DNA from 3 places in the Planococcus sp. FY231025 genome. Region 1 is predicted to be linked to each of the others. Evidence: predicted binding sites of a transcription regulator. Region 1 holds the regulator's gene; each other region holds the start of a gene.

What was found. Region 1 encodes Rex, which represses fermentation and respiration genes when NADH is low (regulators of the CRP and FNR family bind a similar motif). Its sites were predicted from a motif close to TTGTGAAATATTTCACAA; they were not measured.
Region 2: the regulator Rex is predicted to act here: its motif matches at 3,721-3,738, upstream of ACTL32_RS00600 (AtpZ/AtpI family protein).
Region 3: the regulator Rex is predicted to act here: its motif matches at 2,419-2,436, upstream of ACTL32_RS04240 (cytochrome C oxidase subunit II).

Annotation. Positions count from the first base shown of each region.
Region 1 is NZ_JBQJJG010000006.1:3,648-9,761, forward strand. It holds gene ACTL32_RS09405 (ABC-F family ATP-binding cassette domain-containing protein) at 1-1,579, opposite strand, end outside; gene ACTL32_RS09410 (redox-sensing transcriptional repressor Rex) at 1,709-2,341, shown strand; gene ACTL32_RS09415 (twin-arginine translocase TatA/TatE family subunit) at 2,432-2,626, shown strand; gene tatC (twin-arginine translocase subunit TatC) at 2,639-3,409, shown strand; gene ACTL32_RS09425 (CPBP family intramembrane glutamic endopeptidase) at 3,428-4,219, opposite strand; gene groES (co-chaperone GroES) at 4,415-4,699, shown strand; gene groL (chaperonin GroEL) at 5,018-6,114, shown strand, end outside.
Region 2 is NZ_JBQJJG010000001.1:126,268-132,381, reverse strand. It holds gene atpA (F0F1 ATP synthase subunit alpha) at 1-704, opposite strand, end outside; gene ACTL32_RS00625 (F0F1 ATP synthase subunit delta) at 733-1,263, opposite strand; gene atpF (F0F1 ATP synthase subunit B) at 1,260-1,781, opposite strand; gene atpE (F0F1 ATP synthase subunit C) at 1,947-2,171, opposite strand; gene atpB (F0F1 ATP synthase subunit A) at 2,232-2,942, opposite strand; gene ACTL32_RS00605 (ATP synthase subunit I) at 2,970-3,341, opposite strand; gene ACTL32_RS00600 (AtpZ/AtpI family protein) at 3,346-3,567, opposite strand; gene wecB (non-hydrolyzing UDP-N-acetylglucosamine 2-epimerase) at 3,804-4,919, opposite strand; gene upp (uracil phosphoribosyltransferase) at 5,008-5,637, opposite strand; gene ACTL32_RS00585 (EAL domain-containing protein) at 5,835-6,114, opposite strand, start outside.
Region 3 is NZ_JBQJJG010000004.1:186,506-192,619, reverse strand. It holds gene ACTL32_RS04250 (b(o/a)3-type cytochrome-c oxidase subunit 1) at 73-1,725, opposite strand; gene ACTL32_RS04245 (cytochrome c oxidase subunit II) at 1,727-2,194, opposite strand; gene ACTL32_RS04240 (cytochrome C oxidase subunit II) at 2,234-2,359, opposite strand; gene ACTL32_RS04235 (Crp/Fnr family transcriptional regulator) at 2,519-3,220, opposite strand; gene ACTL32_RS04230 (universal stress protein) at 3,432-3,884, shown strand; gene ACTL32_RS04225 (murein hydrolase activator EnvC family protein) at 4,153-5,499, shown strand; gene panB (3-methyl-2-oxobutanoate hydroxymethyltransferase) at 5,596-6,114, opposite strand, start outside.

The sequences.
Region 1 (6,114 bases):
CCAAGTACTCGGTTGCGCCTTCTTTCGTCAGCTCAATGACTTTTGTCGCCAGCCGGTTCATGAAGTAGCGGTCATGCGAGACGAACAGGATGGTGCCGGGATAGTCGATCAACGCATTCTCGAGCACTTCCTTGCTATCGAGGTCCAAATGGTTCGTCGGCTCATCGAGCAGCAGGACATTCGCTTTTTGCATCATCAGCTTGGCCAGCGCCACGCGGGCTTTCTCCCCGCCGGAAAGGGTGGAGATCGGCTTCAGCACATCGTCCCCTGAAAACAGGAAGCGGCCGAGTATGCCGCGGATGTCCTTTTCGTTGACGTGCGGGTAATCGTCCCATAATTCATTGAGCAGCACTTTATTGCCTTTCAGGTTGGCCTGCTCCTGGTCGTAATAGCCAAACTGGATGCCGGTGCCGTAGTGGATATCGCCGGCAAGCGGCTTCAGTTCCTTCATGATCGTCTTCAGCAGTGTGGACTTGCCGACGCCGTTCGGCCCGACAAGCGCCATGCTTTCCTGGCGGTACAGCTTCAAGGAGATGTTCTCGGAAACCGGCTCGCTGCCGTAGCCGATGGCTAGGTCCCGTACGTTCAGCACATCGTTGCCGCTCTGCTTGGCGATGGTGAAGCCGAAACGGGCGGATTTCTCGCTGCCGTCCGGCGCTTCCATCCAATCGGTTTTCTCCAGGACGCGCCGGCGGCTCTGCGCCATTTTCGTGGTCGAGGCGCGTACGAGGTTGCGCTGGACGTAGTCCTCAAGCTTCGCTTTCTCGCCTTGCTGCTTTTCGAATTGCTTCATGTCGAGTTCGTACTGCTTCGCTTTCTCGTCGAGGTAGCGGCTGTAGTTGCCGGTGAACTTCTTGACGCGGTGGCGGGACACTTCATAGACGAGCGTCACGACCTGGTCGAGGAAATAGCGGTCATGCGACACGATGAGGATGGCGCCAGGGTAGTTCTTCAGGTAATTCTCGAGCCAGCTCAGCGTTTCGATGTCGAGATGGTTTGTCGGCTCATCGAGTATGAGGAGCTGGGGTTTTGCCAGCAGCAGCTTGGCCAGCATCAGGCGCGTTTTTTGGCCGCCGGACAATGAAACCACTTTTTTGCCGTAGTCATCCGGGTAGAATTTCATGCCGTGGAGAATGGTGCGGGTATCGGCTTCGAACTGATAGCCGCCAGCGTCCTTGAAGCTATGCTGCAAGGCGTCGTATTCCTTCATGACCTTCCCGTACTGTTCGGCATCGTTGTAGACGCCAGGGTCCGCCATTTGCGCTTCAAGCCGGCGCAGCTGGGCTTCCTGTTCGCGGAAGTGGGTGAAGATGGTCATCATCTCGTCCCAAATCGTCGCATCGGACTCCAGGTCGGTCTGCTGTTCCAAATAGCCGATGGTCAGATCTTTCGGCATGATGATCTCGCCGCTGTCATAAGACATTTCACCGGATATGATTTTCAGTAGCGTCGATTTGCCCGCACCGTTGCGGCCGACGAGGGCAACGCGGTCGCGGTGCTGGACTTCCAGTTTGACGCCGGAGAGGATCTCGTCCGCTCCGAACGATTTATGGACTTGGTTTACTTGTAGCACTATCATGCAGGTCACCTCTATTCTCTATTAAGTGTAGCCGATGGGGCGCCCGTTCGCAATTGAGCCAGCTTTACATATGGGGGCGCCTAATGTAAGATAGTATCGATTTGAAAAGCTCCTCAGGAGGGACCTTGCATGCAACAAGAACCATCTAAAATTCCACAGGCCACCACCAAGCGCCTGCCGCTATATTACCGGTTTATCCAGAACTTCGCGAATGCGGGGCAGAAGCGGATTTCCTCCCAGGAACTGAGCGAAGCGATGAAAATCGATTCGGCGACGATCCGCCGGGATTTCTCGCACCTCGGCGCATTCGGCAAAAAGGGCTACGGCTATGACGTCCAGGACCTATTGGCGTTTTTCCGCAAGACGCTTGACCAGGATGAAGCGACGAATGTTGCCCTGATCGGCGTCGGGCATCTGGGAAGTGCGTTTTTGAAATATAATTTCCAGCGCAACCACAACACGAAGATCGTCCTGGCGTTTGATACGAACAGCCCGGCCGAAGGGGAGCAGATCAGCGGCATCGATACGTTCCATCCGGACCGCATCGAAGAGAAGATCGCCGAATACGGCATCGAAGTCGTCATCCTGACCGTCCCGTCGCGCTCCGCCCAGGAAGTGACCGACCGCCTTGCGAAGATGAACATCAAAGGGATCCTCAATTTCACGCCGGTCCGCATTTCGGTGCCGGACCATATCCGCGTCCAGACGATCGACCTTTCCGTCGAGCTGCAGACGCTGATCTATCAGATCAAGCAGCAATGACTTAAAACCTTCACATTTGAAGGGCTTCTCGAAATAGCCAAAAGAGCTCTAATGATGTAGAATAAAGCCATAATACAGGAGGTGCCTCGTATGCCAGGTCCAATGAGTATAATTGTTATTGGTATTGTTGCTTTACTAGTTTTCGGTCCTAAAAAGTTGCCGGAACTCGGGAAAGCTTTTGGTTCGTCTTTGCGTGAGTTTAAAAACGCTACAAAAGGACTTGTAGATGATGATGACGACAAAGTAGATCTGAAAAAGAAAGAAGAGCAAAAGGAAATACGTTAGGATGTTTGTCTGATGACAGAAAAAGAAATGACTTTAGTTGAACATATAGTAGAATTGCGAAAACGGCTCACCATTGTAGTCGTTTTCTTTGTATTAGCGTTGATTATCAGCTTTTTTCTTGCACAGCCATTGATCCAGTATCTGCAATATACGGAAGAAGCGAAAAATCTGACCTTGAACGCGTTCAAAATTACGGATCCGCTCAAGATCTTTATGCAAGTAACAATGATTTTAGCGTTGATCATCACTTCGCCCGTAATCATGTACCAGTTCTGGGCGTTTATCAGCCCTGGGCTTCTCGATAAGGAGCGGAGAGCGACGTTAAGCTATATTCCGTTTTCCTTACTGTTATTTTTAGGCGGAATCGCTTTTGCGTATTTGATCCTGTTCCCGTATGTAATCGGCTTTATGCTGAACATCTCTGACAATATGGATATCCAGGAAACGATTGGCATCAATGAATATTTCCAGTTCCTGTTCCAGATCACCCTGCCGTTCGGCCTGATTTTCCAGCTGCCCGTGTTGATGCTGTTTCTGACTCGGCTCGGCATCATCACGCCGATGCTGATGACGAAGTACCGCAAGTATTCATATCTTGGATTGGTGATCATTGCGGCATTCATCACGCCTCCAGACATCGTCTCGCATATGATTGTGACACTTCCGTTGATCGTCCTGTATGAGTTTAGTGGTGTCATTGCCAAAATCGGCTACCGCAAGTTTTTGAAAGCGGAACAACAACAACAAATTATCGAACAACAAGAAAGCCTTCCGCCGAATTGATTCGGGGAAGGCTTTTTTCTATTGGAGATTTTCCATCTGCTTAAGGAAGTTCTGGATTTTCTCCATATTCAGCTGGATAAGCATGACATAGCCGTTCAACAGGATATGCGCAATGATCGGCGTGATGATGCGCTTTGTCCGCTGGTACAAAAAGGCGAGAATCAGGCCAGTTGTGAAGTACAGCAGCAGGTGCGTGAATTCCATGTGGACGAGGCCGAAGACCAGTGCACTGATCAACGTCGCTATCCAGAAGTTTGTCGTCTGGTTGAGCGAGCCGAAAACGACGCGGCGGAAAACCAGCTCTTCAAGGACCGGCCCGAAAAGGACAACGGCCAGGATTGTCAATGGCACGGCTTCCGCAATCCGCACAAGCCCCATCGTGTTCTCGGAGCCCGGCTCGATGCCGATCGCAATCTCAATCATGGCAGCGAGCGATTGCCCGACTAAGAGCAGCAGGAAGCCGAGAAGCCCCCAGCCGACCGCCGCGAACGGGCCAGCTTTTTTGCCTTTCCAGATATCGAAAAAGCGTTTATCCCGCAGGATCAAGACGATAGCGGCAACGAACCCGATGCCCATCGAGGCCGCAATGAGCCAGCCGGAAGTGGAAAGCTTCGCCTCGGCGCGGGTCATGCCTTGGCCCATAAAATATTCCATGGTCGGTGTGATGAATAAAACCGGTGACAATTGGACGGCGATAAACAGCAGCAGAATGTAAAGCGGAGTTTTCTTCGTTCCGCGCTTCGCGCTGAGGCTCACTTTGCTTTTGCCGTAGCGGCCTGTATCTGCCTTAGCTTTAAAATTTATTTTCATTAAATTAAATTCCTCTCATAATAGCTTGCTCCCTCTATTGTAGAACTTTCATTTCCTTCACGCAAAGATTTAAAAAAGTAGAATGTTTTGACTTGCAAATGGCAGGTTATTTTATTAAACTGAGAAGTGGGTTAGCACTCAAAGAGTGAGAGTGCTAATGTAGAATATTTAGATAATCTGAGGAGGGTGTTTCAATTGTTAAGACCACTAGGAGATCGCGTAATCATCGAGCTTGTTGAAGCAGAAGAGAAAACTTCAAGCGGGATTGTACTGCCGGGTTCAGCGCAGGAAAAACCGCAGGAAGGCAAAGTGATCGCTGTAGGCAACGGAATCATCCGTGACAATGGACAGCGCACTGAGCTGGACGTCAAAGAAGGCGACCGGATCATCTTCTCGAAATATGCAGGTTCTGAACTTAAATACGAAGGCAAGGAATACTTGATCCTACGCGAAAACGATATCTTGGCTGTATTGGGCTAATAGTTTAATGCTGATATTCCGCAAAATAGCTGCGCTTGCCGCGGGCGAGCGCCGAGCCGCTTCGTCGCTTCGCGACTGTTTCTGCATCGCTACGCTAGCTTCGAAACATGAAAGAGCGTTGCAGGGTCTCGGCTTTCTCGCTATCCCGCAGGCAAGACTTACCCGAAGCTTGCGAGGGCAAGTCTTTGCGACGAAGTGCGCAGCACTGCAGGAGCAGTACGTACTTCTCCGCTATTTTGCTCCATATCTGCAAGCAAGATAGCCTTGCAGTAAACTCTTAAAATTATATTTTCCAATCGATAGAGGAGGAAACTTAACATGGCAAAAGAGATTTTATTCAGCGAAGATGCACGCAGCCAGATGCTGCGCGGTGTTGATAAATTGGCAGATGCAGTGAAAGTGACGCTTGGGCCGAAAGGGCGCAACGTGGTGCTTGAGAAGAAATTCGGTTCACCCCTCATCACAAATGACGGCGTAACGATCGCGAAAGAAATCGAGCTTGAAAACGCATTTGAAAACATGGGCGCGAAATTGGTGGCGGAAGTTGCTTCTAAAACCAACGACATCGCGGGTGACGGTACGACAACTGCAACGGTCCTTGCACAGGCAATGATCCGTGAAGGCTTGAAAAACGTTACAGCTGGCGCGAACCCTGTCGGCATCCGCCGCGGGATTGAAATGGCTGTAGATAGCGCTGTTGAAGGCTTGAAAGCTGTTTCCCAGCAAATCGAAGGCAAAGAATCGATTGCACAAGTAGCAGCGATTTCTTCCGGCGATGCTGAAGTGGGGAACTTGATCGCTGAAGCAATGGAGCGCGTCGGCAACGACGGCGTTATCACGCTTGAAGAATCACGCGGCTTCACAACGGAACTTGATGTGGTTGAAGGGATGCAATTCGACCGCGGCTACCAGTCTCCATACATGGTGACGGATTCAGATAAGATGGAAGCGGTTCTTGATAACCCGTTCATCCTTGTGACAGACAAGAAAATCGGCAACATCCAGGAAATCCTTCCAGTACTTGAGCAAGTGGTTCAGCAAAGCAAACCTTTGTTGATCGTTGCTGAAGACGTAGAAGGCGAAGCATTGGCAACACTTGTCGTGAACAAACTTCGTGGAACATTCAACGCAGTAGCTGTTAAAGCGCCTGGCTTCGGTGACCGCCGCAAAGCGATGCTTGAAGACATTGCAGCTTTGACTGGCGCTGAAGTGATCACGGAAGATCTTGGCCTTGAGCTGAAATCGACGAACATCGCTCAGCTTGGACGCGCAACGAAAGTGGTTGTTTCGAAAGAGAACACAACAATCGTTGAAGGCGCTGGCGACCAGGAGAAAATCGTTGCCCGCGTAACGCAGATCCGCAACCAATTGGAAGAATCAACTTCTGAATTCGACAAAGAGAAATTGCAGGAGCG
Region 2 (6,114 bases), on a different contig from region 1:
AATAGTGGAGCCGGCTGTGAAGCCGATGCCGTTACAACGATTGTGTAATCAAGTGCGCCGTTTTTGCGGAGCGTTTCAACTACGTTACGGACTGTCGATTCTTTTTGGCCGATTGCCACATAGATACAGATCATGTCCTGGTCAGCTTGGTTCAAGATCGTATCGATCGCTACAGATGTTTTACCAGTCTGGCGGTCACCGATGATCAATTCGCGCTGTCCGCGGCCGATCGGCACTAGTGCATCAATCGCCTTGATGCCTGTTTGAAGCGGTTCATGAACCGATTTACGGGCCATAACGCCTTGTGCAGGGCTTTCGATTGGACGGGATTTTGTCGTGTTGATCGGGCCTAAGCCGTCAACAGGCATCCCTAGTGGATTTACTACGCGTCCGATAAGTTCCGGTCCAACTGGAACTTCCATGATGCGGCCAGTACGACGTACTTCATCGCCTTCTTTGATGTCTGCGAATGGCCCAAGGATGATGATACCAACGTTGTTGGCTTCCAAGTTCTGCGCCATACCAAGTACACCAGTTGAGAACTCGATAAGTTCTCCAGCCATGACGTTGTCGAGGCCATGAACACGAGCGATACCGTCACCGACTGTGATGACTGTACCAATATCGTCAACTTTCATTTCAGATTGATAGTTTTCAATCTGCTGCTTAATCAGTACACTGATTTCTTCAGCTTTGATGCTCATGTATGTCACCCTCTCATAATTTCTTAGATTAACCGATCAATTGACGCTGGAGGCGCTCAAGTTTCGAGCTGATCGAGCTATCGAAGATGCGGTTTCCGATTTGAAGACGCAATCCGCCGATAAGGGACGGATCAATGACGTTTTCAATTCGCAAAGCTTGTTTGCCGATTTTTTTCGCAAAGACCGATGAGATGTTCGCGCGTTCTTCTTCAGTCAAAGGACTTACAGAATAGACGATTGCATCTTCGATTCCTTTGGCAGCATTGTCCAGACGGACATACTCATCGACGATTCCAGAAACCTCGTCCAGGCGTTTCCGCTCAGACAAGATCTGCAATGTATTCAATACATAAACATTTCCTTGGCCGAAAAGGTTGGAAATGATGTTTTTCTTTTCGTTCGCTTCCAGTTTCGGGGAACTTAAAAGTTCAAGCAATTCAGGGTTCTGTTCGAATGCTTTCTGCACTTCGCGCAGGTCCTGCTCCACTTCAACCGAAGCATCGTGTTTCCCCGCAATTTCGAACAATGCTAAAGCATAGCGTTCTGCAGCTTGACTCATTGCACCTCGCCTGCCTTCGCAATCGTTTCGTTAATCAATTGGCGGTTGTCTTCTTCAGAAATTTCTTTGTTGAGAACTTTAGATGCTGCAAGCATAGACAACGCGACAACTTCTTCGCGGACTGCTGCTAGCGCCTGGTCTCTTTCGTTGGCAATTTCCTGCACTGCAGAGTCTTTCATGCGGCCAGCTTCAGCACGCGCAGTCGCGATAATGTCCTGACGCGAAACTTCGCCTTGCTTTTTGGCATTCTCTACGATTTCCTGCGCTTGAACGCGCGCTTCTTTAAGCATGCTGCGCTGTTCTTCAAGCAATTTCGCGGATTCTTGGCGGCTGTTTTCAGCCGTTTCGATTTCGCTTGCGATCAAATCTTCACGCTGCTGCATGATGCCCATCAAAGGGCCCCAAGCGAACTTTCTTAGCAAGAATAGCAATACTAGAAAGACGGTAAGCGTTGCAAGGATATCTCCACCGTTTAAAAATTCTCCAGCTGCACCGAGTACAAGGTGATCAAAAAACACGATTGTTTCACTCCCTTCAAGAGCCTAAAATTCAAATTGTTCTATAGTAAGATCTATGATTTGTAAGAATGTTTTTTTCGGAAATCAAATGGGTTATACAAACATAAATGGCGAAAAACATGCCGAAGCACTCCCGCCATTCTGCTCTTTGTATAAAGCCGGCTACTACTGGTTCATTACGATGAACGCGATAACTACGGCGATGATCGGTAGTGCTTCAACCAAAGCTACCCCGATGAACATTGTTGTTTGAAGAACGCCGCGTGCTTCTGGCTGGCGAGCGATACCTTCTACTGTTTTTGAAACGATAAGACCGTTACCGATACCTGCGCCTAGTGCTGCTAAACCTACTGCGATTGCTGCTGCTAATAAACCTAATGAACCTGTCATTGTGATGTGTCCTCCTCAGGATAGTTGTTTTTTTGTGTGCTCAATTCGAGCGTTTTATACTCAATGGTCGTCGCTAACTTTATGCGATATATAAACCATCGTCAACATAACGAAAATGAATGCTTGGATTGCCCCGATAAAGATCGAGAATCCTTGCCATACCATCATCGGAAGGAATGCTGCGGCAAAACCGACTACACTTGCTCCACCGAGTCCGGCCAATAAAGCCAATAAGATCTCACCGGCGTAAATGTTCCCGTAAAGACGCAGACCGAGTGTCAGCGTATTTGCGAATTCTTCAATGATCTTCAGCGGGAATAGGAATGACATCGGTTTGAAATAATCCGCCCCATAGCCTTTCACGCCTTTCATCTTGATGCCGTAGTAATGGCTTAAGACGATGATCATTGCCGCCAGTGTCATTGTCACAATCGGATCTGCTGTTGGGGATTTCCACCAAAGATCACCATTGATGATGATCGAGAACGGAAGCCCGAGCATATTCGATACGAAGATGAACATAATAAGCGTAATTCCTAGTACGTGGAATCGGCCGCCTGTTCTCCAGTCCATATTGCTTTTAATGATGCCCTTGACGAAATCCATGATCCATTCCATGAAGTTCTGCATGCCTGTCGGCTTGAGCTTCAGATTCCGTGTAGCGATAAAAGCAATTAGGAAAACGATAAGAGCGGCTACAATTAGCATCATTACGTTCGACAAGTTAAACCAGATCCCGAACACTTCATACATTGGAGCGCCATGATCCACGATAGTTTCACCTCTCTTTCCACTTTCTTAATGGTGTTTCACGTGATAAACAATCCGTTCTGCCAACAACAGAACATAAGGGACCATTAACCCAATTACCGTACTGACCAAGTGAATATGCTCTGCGAAAAGAATTGCTATCGCAACAGCGGCAACACCTGATGCAAACCGTAATGCCGTTCCAAGCGAACGAACTTTCGAGCCTTCTGCCACCGCCCGGTCGAATTTCTCCATCCGGCGAACCAAAATCCACATATTATAGATTCCGAACAAAGTTCCAATTATGAGGCCTGCGAAAACTGCCTGGTACGGGGTGAATCCCCAACCGATGACAAATGCCGCCAGGATGAAAAAGATCATCTTTTTTAAGCGTTCATAAATTTCCCTAAGTCCATCCATTTTTTTACTGGTCTCCTGATTCGAATTTTCGGACGGTCTGAAGCATCGCCCATATTCCGAGAGCTAATCCCAGGAACAGGAGGATGATCAAGAAAAGCGGGGCGGTTCCGAATTGTTCATCGAGCCACATACCTGTGAACAGACCGATGAGCACGGACCCGACAAGTTGTGAGAGGATGGCACTGTAAAGAGCCATCGCTTGTAAGGGACTTTTTGATGGGCGCATGATAAACCCCTCGAGTTTCGTTTGATTTGACATTTTACCCCTAAAAAGAGCAGTCGCATCAGGCTTTCAGAACAACATCTTTTATGTATGAAAACCTTCTCATGCATACCCTTTGTAAGCATACAATAGGGGTAAAATCATGTCAATTGCTAGTAGTGAAAAACATCACAAGCGATTTCGGCCCGACATATTGTTGACAAATTTAAATTTAAATGTCAAAACAGCCGGTTTTCCGCTTATTTATTCCCGAAATATTCGTGCAGCGCTTTGACGATCCGCATTGATGCTTTGCCGTCCCCGTAAGGGTTCGAAGCATGCGACATGCTTTCGTAAGCCGCCTTGTCCGTCAGCAATTCCTTCGCGAGGCGGTAGATGTCTTCCTCGTTCGTGCCGGCAAGCTTCAGCGTTCCGGCATCGATGCCTTCCGGGCGTTCGGTCGTGTCGCGCAGCACAAGGACCGGTTTGCCGAGCGACGGCGCTTCTTCCTGTACGCCGCCTGAATCCGTCAAGATGAAGAACGAGCGCGCTGCGAAGTTATGGAAGTCCAGCACTTCAAGCGGTTCGATCAAATGGACCTGGCGGTTGTCGCCGAAGATTTCGTTCGCCACTTCGCGCACTGCCGGATTCAAGTGGACCGGGTACACAACTTGGATATCGTCATGCTCTTCCGTCAGGCGTTTGATGGCACGGAACATATTGCGCATCGGTTCGCCAAGGTTCTCACGGCGGTGGGCAGTCAGGAGGATCATCCGGTCGCTGCCGATCTTCTCGAGCATCGGATGCGTGTAGTCATCGCGCACGGTCGTCTTCAATGCGTCGATGGCCGTGTTGCCGGTTACGTAAATCGTTTCCTCTTTCTTGTTTTCCGCGCGCAAGTTCTGTGCGGACTTTTCAGTCGGCGCAAAATGGATATCCGAAATGACGCCTGTCAGCTGGCGGTTCATCTCTTCCGGATACGGCGAGTATTTATTGAATGTACGGAGCCCTGCTTCTACGTGTCCCACTGCAATCTGGTTATAGAATGCCGCCAGGCTTGCAACGAATGTGGTCGTCGTGTCGCCATGGACCAGCACGATATCCGGCTTCGCTTCTTTCATGATTCCATCCAGGCCTTCCAGCCCGCGGACAGTAACGTCGCTCAGCGTCTGGCGCTCTTTCATAATGTTCAAATCGAAATCCGGTGTGATCTGGAAAGTCTCCAGCACCTGATCCAGCATTTCACGATGCTGTGCCGTGACCGCGACAAGCGGTTCGATCGTTTCCGGATGCTTTTGCAGTTCCAGTACGAGCGGAGCCATCTTGATCGCTTCCGGCCGCGTTCCGAAAATCGTCATTACCTTCAACTTTTTCATTGAGCATATCCCTCGCTTTGATTTGTTAAGGAGCGGCCCGGAGGATTCCCCAAAGGCTTGGAGAACCCTTCCCTTTCCGCTGGGTCCCTTACTTCGTTCCGAACAACCGGTCTCCTGCATCCCCAAGTCCCGGAACGATGTAGCCATGGTCGTTCAGTTTCTCATCAAGAGCCGCAATGTAAATGTCGACGTCCGGATGCGCCGCCTGCAAGGCTTCAACGCCTTCCGGAGCTGCGATGATGCACATGAAGCGGATTTTAGTCGCTCCGCGTTTTTTCAGCGAGTTGACGGCTTCGACTGCCGAACCGCCTGTCGCAAGCATTGGATCGACGACGATGAATTCCCGCTCCTGTACGTCGGACGGCAATTTCAAATAATATTCCACTGGCTGCAATGTTTCCGGATCGCGGTAAAGGCCGATGTGCCCCACTTTCGCTGCCGGTATCAATTTCAAGATGCCATCGACCATGCCGATGCCTGCGCGAAGAATCGGAACAACGCCCAACTTCTTCCCTGCCAGCACATTCGACTTCGCCATTTGCACCGGAGTTTCCACTTCAATTTCTTCAAGCGGCAAATCGCGCGTGATTTCGAACGCCATCAAAGTGGCGATCTCGTCCACGAGTTCACGGAACTCTTTTGTTCCGGTTGATTTGTCGCGGATGTACGTCAATTTATGCTGGATTAACGGGTGATCAAATACATATACCTTGCCCACTTGCACATCTCTCCTTTTCAAACATGATCTTAAACAGTATAACAGAATTTCCCGGAGCAAAGGAGAGCCAGCATGCATTGAGACTTTTCAGTTATTTTCAAAAGGAAATAAAAAAGGGGCACCGGTTCGATTCCGGTACCCCTTCGCTTTCCAACTCTCTATCTTGGTACTTCCCCTGCCCGATTGCTTCGCATTGCTTATAGAAGATTCGCTTCCTCGAGCGACATCGGCCGGTAGAAGTAATAGCCCTGGCCGTAGCGGCAGCCGGTGTCGATCAGCATGCGCCGCTGCTCCTCGGTTTCGATGCCTTCCGCGACTGCTGTCATGTCGAGATTGCCCGCAAGCTGGACAATCGTCCGCACTATCGCCAGCGTTGCCGGCTCGTGCATCCGGGAGATGAACGAGCGGTCGATCTTGATCTCGTGCACCGGGAGTTTCTGGAGGTAGCTCAGTGACGAGTACCCCGTGCCGAAGTCA
Region 3 (6,114 bases), on a different contig from region 1:
AACGAGCATCGCGGTGAACACGATGAAGATCGCCATTAAGGCCAAGACCATTGTGAACATTGTCATCAACTCCTACCAAGTTTTAAACCCTTCTGAACCAGGAGGTGCATTCTGGATCATGTCGCCGATCGGGATGGCGTAGGCGATGAAGATGAGTGCGAACGCAATGCCGATCCAGATGGTCCATTGTTCCAGGAATTTCGGTGTGTTTTCTTTGTCGCTATCCGCAAGCGGGAACTCGACAAAGTCTTCCGGGCGTTCCGCTTTCGGCGACAGGAACATCGTCATGATGACGATGTAGATCAAGATCATCGCAGAAAGGAACAGGATGCTGCCGCCGACAGCCATGGTGACGTGGTTGGTCAGTAGGCCGTCAAACCATTCCATTGCAGCCGGATGGTCGCTGTAGCCGGAATACGCTGTACGACGCGGCGCACCGAGAAGCCCGAGAATGTGCTGTGCTGTCGACATTAGCAGCATGCCGATCGACCAGGTGATGATCTGGACAAATCCGAGGCGCTGCATCGTCTTCGTAAATTTGCGGCCGGTCAGATACGGGATCAGCCAGAAGGTAAGGCCCATGAACGTCATCGCCACCGGCGTACCGACGGTGATGTGGAAGTGGCCGACAATCCAAAGCGTGTTGTGGACGACTTCATTCAGCTGGAAGCTGGCGTTGATGATGCCGCCTGCGCCGCCCGGGATAAAGAACGCCATGGCAATGAAAATCGATGTAAAGCGGACATCTTTCCAAGGCAGCAGGCGGAACCAGCCGAACAAGCCGGTAGCCCCTTTTTTGCGCCCTGAAATTTCAAACGTTGCGAACATGGAGAAAGCGGTCATAAGCGACGGCACGATAACCATGAACGTCAGAACTACCTGAAGGAATTTCCAGAAATTCGAGATGCCTGGCTCCGTCAATTGGTGGTGGAAGCCGACGGGAATTGAAAAGAGAATGAAAAGGACGAATGAAAGACGTGCGAGCGAGTCGCTGAATACTTTTACGCCGAGCAGTTTCGGTACGATCAAATACCAGGCCATGTATGCCGGCAGCAGCCAGAAGTACACAAGCGGGTGTCCAAAATACCAGAACAGCGAACGGCTGAGTTCTACGTTGATCGTATCCGTGAAGCCGAACGCCCACGGGATGTATTGGAAAAGAACTGTTGCGACAACGCCGAGGCATGAAATGATCCACATGATGATCGTCGTGATCGTCATGAAGGCAAACAGCGGGCTGTGCTCGCCTTTATGCTTTCTGCGCCATACCATGTAATGGCCGATCAGCGCGAAACTGCTGATCCACGTACCCACGACCCAAAGCGCCAAGCCGACATAGAACCAGCCGCTCGCTTTCAGCGGAGCATAAAACGTGTAAAGGACCGATGCCTGGCCCGAAACGATCATGATCGTTGCAAGGATGGTGCCGAGCAGCGTTACTGCGAAGCCGATCCAGGAAAACAGCCGGACTTTCGGTCCGAATGTGCCGATGCTTTTGCTCATGCCGGTGATGAAAAAGCCGAAAATGAAAAATGTCGTAAAAACAAGTGCAAGCAAAACGCCGTGTGCGGTAAGAATTTGGTAGTAGTCCAGCCAAGCGGGCAATTGCAGGGCGTCATTGCGGATGAAGACTTGGAGCAGGCCGGCGAGTGTGCCGATCAAAAACGCCGCGTAGGCGACTCCGATATTCCATAATGCGATTTTGCGGTCTTGTGCAGCGATCATCTTAAAACACCTCTATTTCAGTAAACATCATGTGGTGCCCGGTTCCGCAGTATTCGTTGCAGAGAATCAGGTATTTGCCGGGTTTTTCAAATGTGTAGGACTTTGTAGTGATCTGGCCGGGTACGACCATCATATTGACTTTAGTGTCATCGATCGTGAAACTGTGGACGACGTCCGTGCTCGTCGCTTTGAAAATGATTTCCTTGCCCGCCGGCACTTTCAGATCCGGTGCATTATAGCCGAATGCCATAGCCACCAACGTGACCTGGTACGTATCGTCGTCAAGCTGGCTGACGCCGGGATTGTCGAACGGCGCCGTTTCGTTCACTTTCTTCGGATCGATGGTTTCCATCCCGCCTGAAGGCGTATGGTCGTGCGAGAATGCGCTGACCCCTACGACGCTCAAAAAGACGATAAGTGAGGCGATTCCGAAGATCAGCCAAATTTTTTCAAATTTATGCAGGTGCATGTGTATCTTCTCCTTTTTTCTTCTGTTTCATTTCAATTGTTACCTTGCCACGTACATCATATAAACGATGACCCACATCGCGATAATGATGGCACCGACGAAAAACACGCTCATCAGCGTCCCTTTTAAATTCATGTCCTGATGTTCATCGTATTTTTTGCTCATTTTCTTCACCTCGTATGCTCTTCTCTTGTTTACAGATTAATCTCTACCCCGACACGGCACTGTGAGAAATATCACACCTGGAGGGTTTATTTTGCTAAGCGCCATATTTTTGACATAAAAAAAAAGCCCCCTTTGCCAAGGCGGCTTCATCATATGGCATTAATCAATTTTGCAGAACGAGATGGGGCAGTTTTCACAATTGATTTCGTATTTTAAATAGGAAATATCGTGAATGGCGATTTTTCCTTCTATATAAGAGATCTTTTCAACTTTTTTCAGATCGTTGAGCATGCGGTTGACGACTTCACGCGTCATGCCGCAGAAGTTCGCCAGTTCCTGGTTGGTGAGGACCATGTCGATCAGCACCCCTTCGCCATGCGGCACGCCGTAGCTGTTGCTCAAGCGGATCAATGTGGAATACAGGGCTCCTTTTTTGCCGTGCAGCATCAAATCCCGGAACTTGGTCTGGGTTTTCTGCTGGTCGATTCCCATCCATTTCATAAACGCGACTGCCAGCCGGCTGTTATCGAGCAACGCTTCCTCTAAATCTTCAATGTGGATCTTCATGCACACCACATCTTCGATCGCTTTCGCATCGAGCATGTAGGCCGACTGGTTTGAAAAGACCGTGACTTCTCCGACCAATTTCTGCGGCCCGCAGATGCGCAGCGTCAGCTCCCGCCCATTCGGCGTGATTTTGCCGATCTGCACTTTTCCGGCCTGTACAATATAGACGCCTTTGATCGGGTCGCCTTCTTGAAACAAATAAGCTCCTTTTTGATACTCTTTTATGCTGTGGCGAATCGATCGAAGCTCTTCCAGTTCAGATGATAAATCTTGATCAGACAATTGTTCTCTCAAAATCAACCCTCCTCCGGCACCGATGGATTGCGGCATCCTTATAAGGTCAATTTTAACACACCGGCTTTTCCCCGACTTAAGGAATTTCCGCTTTTTTACTTCCCCCCGTCACAGGAACGACGAATCTTTATTGCTAAGCTTTCTGCAAAGCAGGAACTGAATGGTGCCTTATCGAAATATACCAAGAGAGACGGAGAAGGAGGAATTTATTATGACATTACAATACAATACAATATTGGTGGCAATCGATGGCTCGAAAGAAGCGGAGCTCGCCTTCAAGAAATCTGTGGCCATTGCCTCGCGGAACAACGCGGCACTCCACTTGGTGAGCATCATCGATATTTCATTCGGTTCACTGGAAGCCTATGCCCGTGAATACGCCAGAGAAACAAAGAAATCCACCGAAGAGCTGCTGCAGCGCTATAAACAGGAAGCAACGGAAGCCGGAATTTCTAACGTCAACATCATTATTGAACTCGGTTCACCAAAAACAATGATTCCAGGCGAAATTGCCACTCGGATAGATGCCGACCTTATCATTTGCGGTGCTACTGGGCTAAATGCGGCAGAACGCATCTTTTTGGGTAGTGTTTCCGACCGCATTGTACGGGCAGCGAAGTGCGATGTACTTGTTGTAAGAAACCAAGATACAATTTCAGAATAATGATAGAAAATTTAAAAAAATCCCTATTCCTTTCCGAAGGATAGGGATTTTTTCTTTGTCCAAAACCGGAAGTCACAACTAAAGCCCTTACCCATGTTACAGGATTCTAAACATTTGATATGAAACTGTAATAAAAAATTGGGTTTCTTGGTGTTACAATACTTTTGCCGGCTTTTTTAGGACGGATCTTGCACCGTATTTTATTTTCTTAATATAGATGAATCATTATACAGATAGAAACACCGAAAGCAGAGAGGGGAAACAAATCGTGAATTTATTATCCAAATGGACCGCAGCAGCAACCGCGGCGGTACTCGCTTTATCGATTTTCATGCCTTCAGTGAGCGCCGACACGTTAGGCGACCTTAAAGGCAAGCAACAGGAAGCACAACAGAAACAGAGCGAATTGAATTCCGGCATCCAGCAAAAAGCGAGTGAAATTTCCAAGAACCAGACAAAGCTTGAATCGATTATGAGCAAAATCATGGAGCTTGACGGCAAAATCCAGGAAACTCAAGAAAAAATCGAGAATGTTCAAGCCCAGATCGATCAAACAAAAGCGGAAATCGAAGCATTGCAGGCTTCCATCGCCGAGCTTCAGCGCAAGATCGATGAACGGACAGCCTTGTTGCAAGAACGCGCCCGCGCTATCCAATTGAGCGGCGGATCTGTAGATTACATAGATGTATTGCTTGGCGCAAACAGCTTTGTAGACTTTATCGACCGGTTCTCAGCAGTGAACACGTTAATCGAAGCTGACCGCGACATCATGCGGGAACAGGCCGAAGACAAAAAGCTTCTGGCTGAACAGAAAGCACAAGTGGAAACAAAACTTGCAGAACAAGAACAGCGCAAAGCAGAACTTGTAAACCTGAAAGCTGACCTTGATGCACAGAAAAAGAAACAAGCTCAACTTGAAAAAGAATTGAAAGCGGAACAAGACCGCTTGTCCAAAGAAAAATCAGCTCTTGAAAAAGAACACCAGAAACAAATGAATATCAGTTCGAACCTTGAAGCGAAAATTGCTAAAGAACAGGCCCGCCTTGCAAAACTTGCAAGAGAAGCGGAACTGAAGCGCCAGCGCGAAGCAGCAGCGGCGCGCAAAGCGGCTGCTGCCAAAGCGGCTAAAGCAGCTGCCAGTGCAGCTGCGTCAAGCTCACCGGCTGTCACTTATGCATCAGCTCCGGCGGCAGCACCTGCAGCCGGCAGCGCGAACTTCATCAGACCGGCATCCGGAAGATATACATCCGGATTCGGCGGGCGTGATATCGGCGCCGGGCATGAATCACACCTTGGCCAAGATATCGCAAACGTACCCGGCACACCGATCGTTGCTTCAGCAGGTGGTTATGTCTCCTACGCCGGTTCTATGGGCGGATACGGAAATGTCATCATCATCAACCACTCGATCAACGGCCGTGCATATGCAACTGCTTATGCGCACCTGAATTCAGTCGGCGTTTCTGTCGGGCAGCAAGTTTCCCAAGGGCAGTACATCGGCGGCATGGGGAATACAGGACGCTCTACCGGTCCCCACCTCCACTTCGAAATCCACATTGGATCTTGGAACGGCGCACGCTCGAATGCAGTCAACCCTGCACCATATCTACAATAATAAATCTAAAGGGCAGTCCCGATTTCTTCCGGGACTGCCCTTTTTCAATTCTTTCAAGCGGGTTGGCGCAGTTTTCACCGATATGCCATCCGCAGACTATTTGCCGCCGTATAATTGTTCGAGCTCTTCTTCTTTCATCGTGAAGCGGTGCTCTTCTGCAGGGAATGCCCCCGACTTCACTTCCGTAACGTAAGCCGCGATGCCGCTTCTCATGCCTTCACCGGTTTCTGCATAAGACCGGACGAATTTCGGCAGATGATGCGAACCGTATTTCAGCGTGTCGTGATAGACGAGGACCTGTCCGTCCGTCTCTGAACCTGCCCCAATGCCGATGACCGGAATCGAAACCGCCGCTGTCACTTCGCGCGCAAGCTGATACGGGATGCATTCCAAAACGAGCATGCAGGCGCCTGCCGCTTGGGTCGCTTTTGCGTCTTCGATGAGCTTCTGCGCAGCATCGGCCGTTTTCCCCTGCACTTTAAAGCCGCCGAGGACGCCTGCTGTCTGCGGCAGGAGCCCCAGATGGCCGACGACCGGGATGCCGGTGCGCGTCAACAGGCGGATGACATCGAGCACTTCATCGGCGCCTTCCAACTTCAGCGCTTCCGCTCCGGT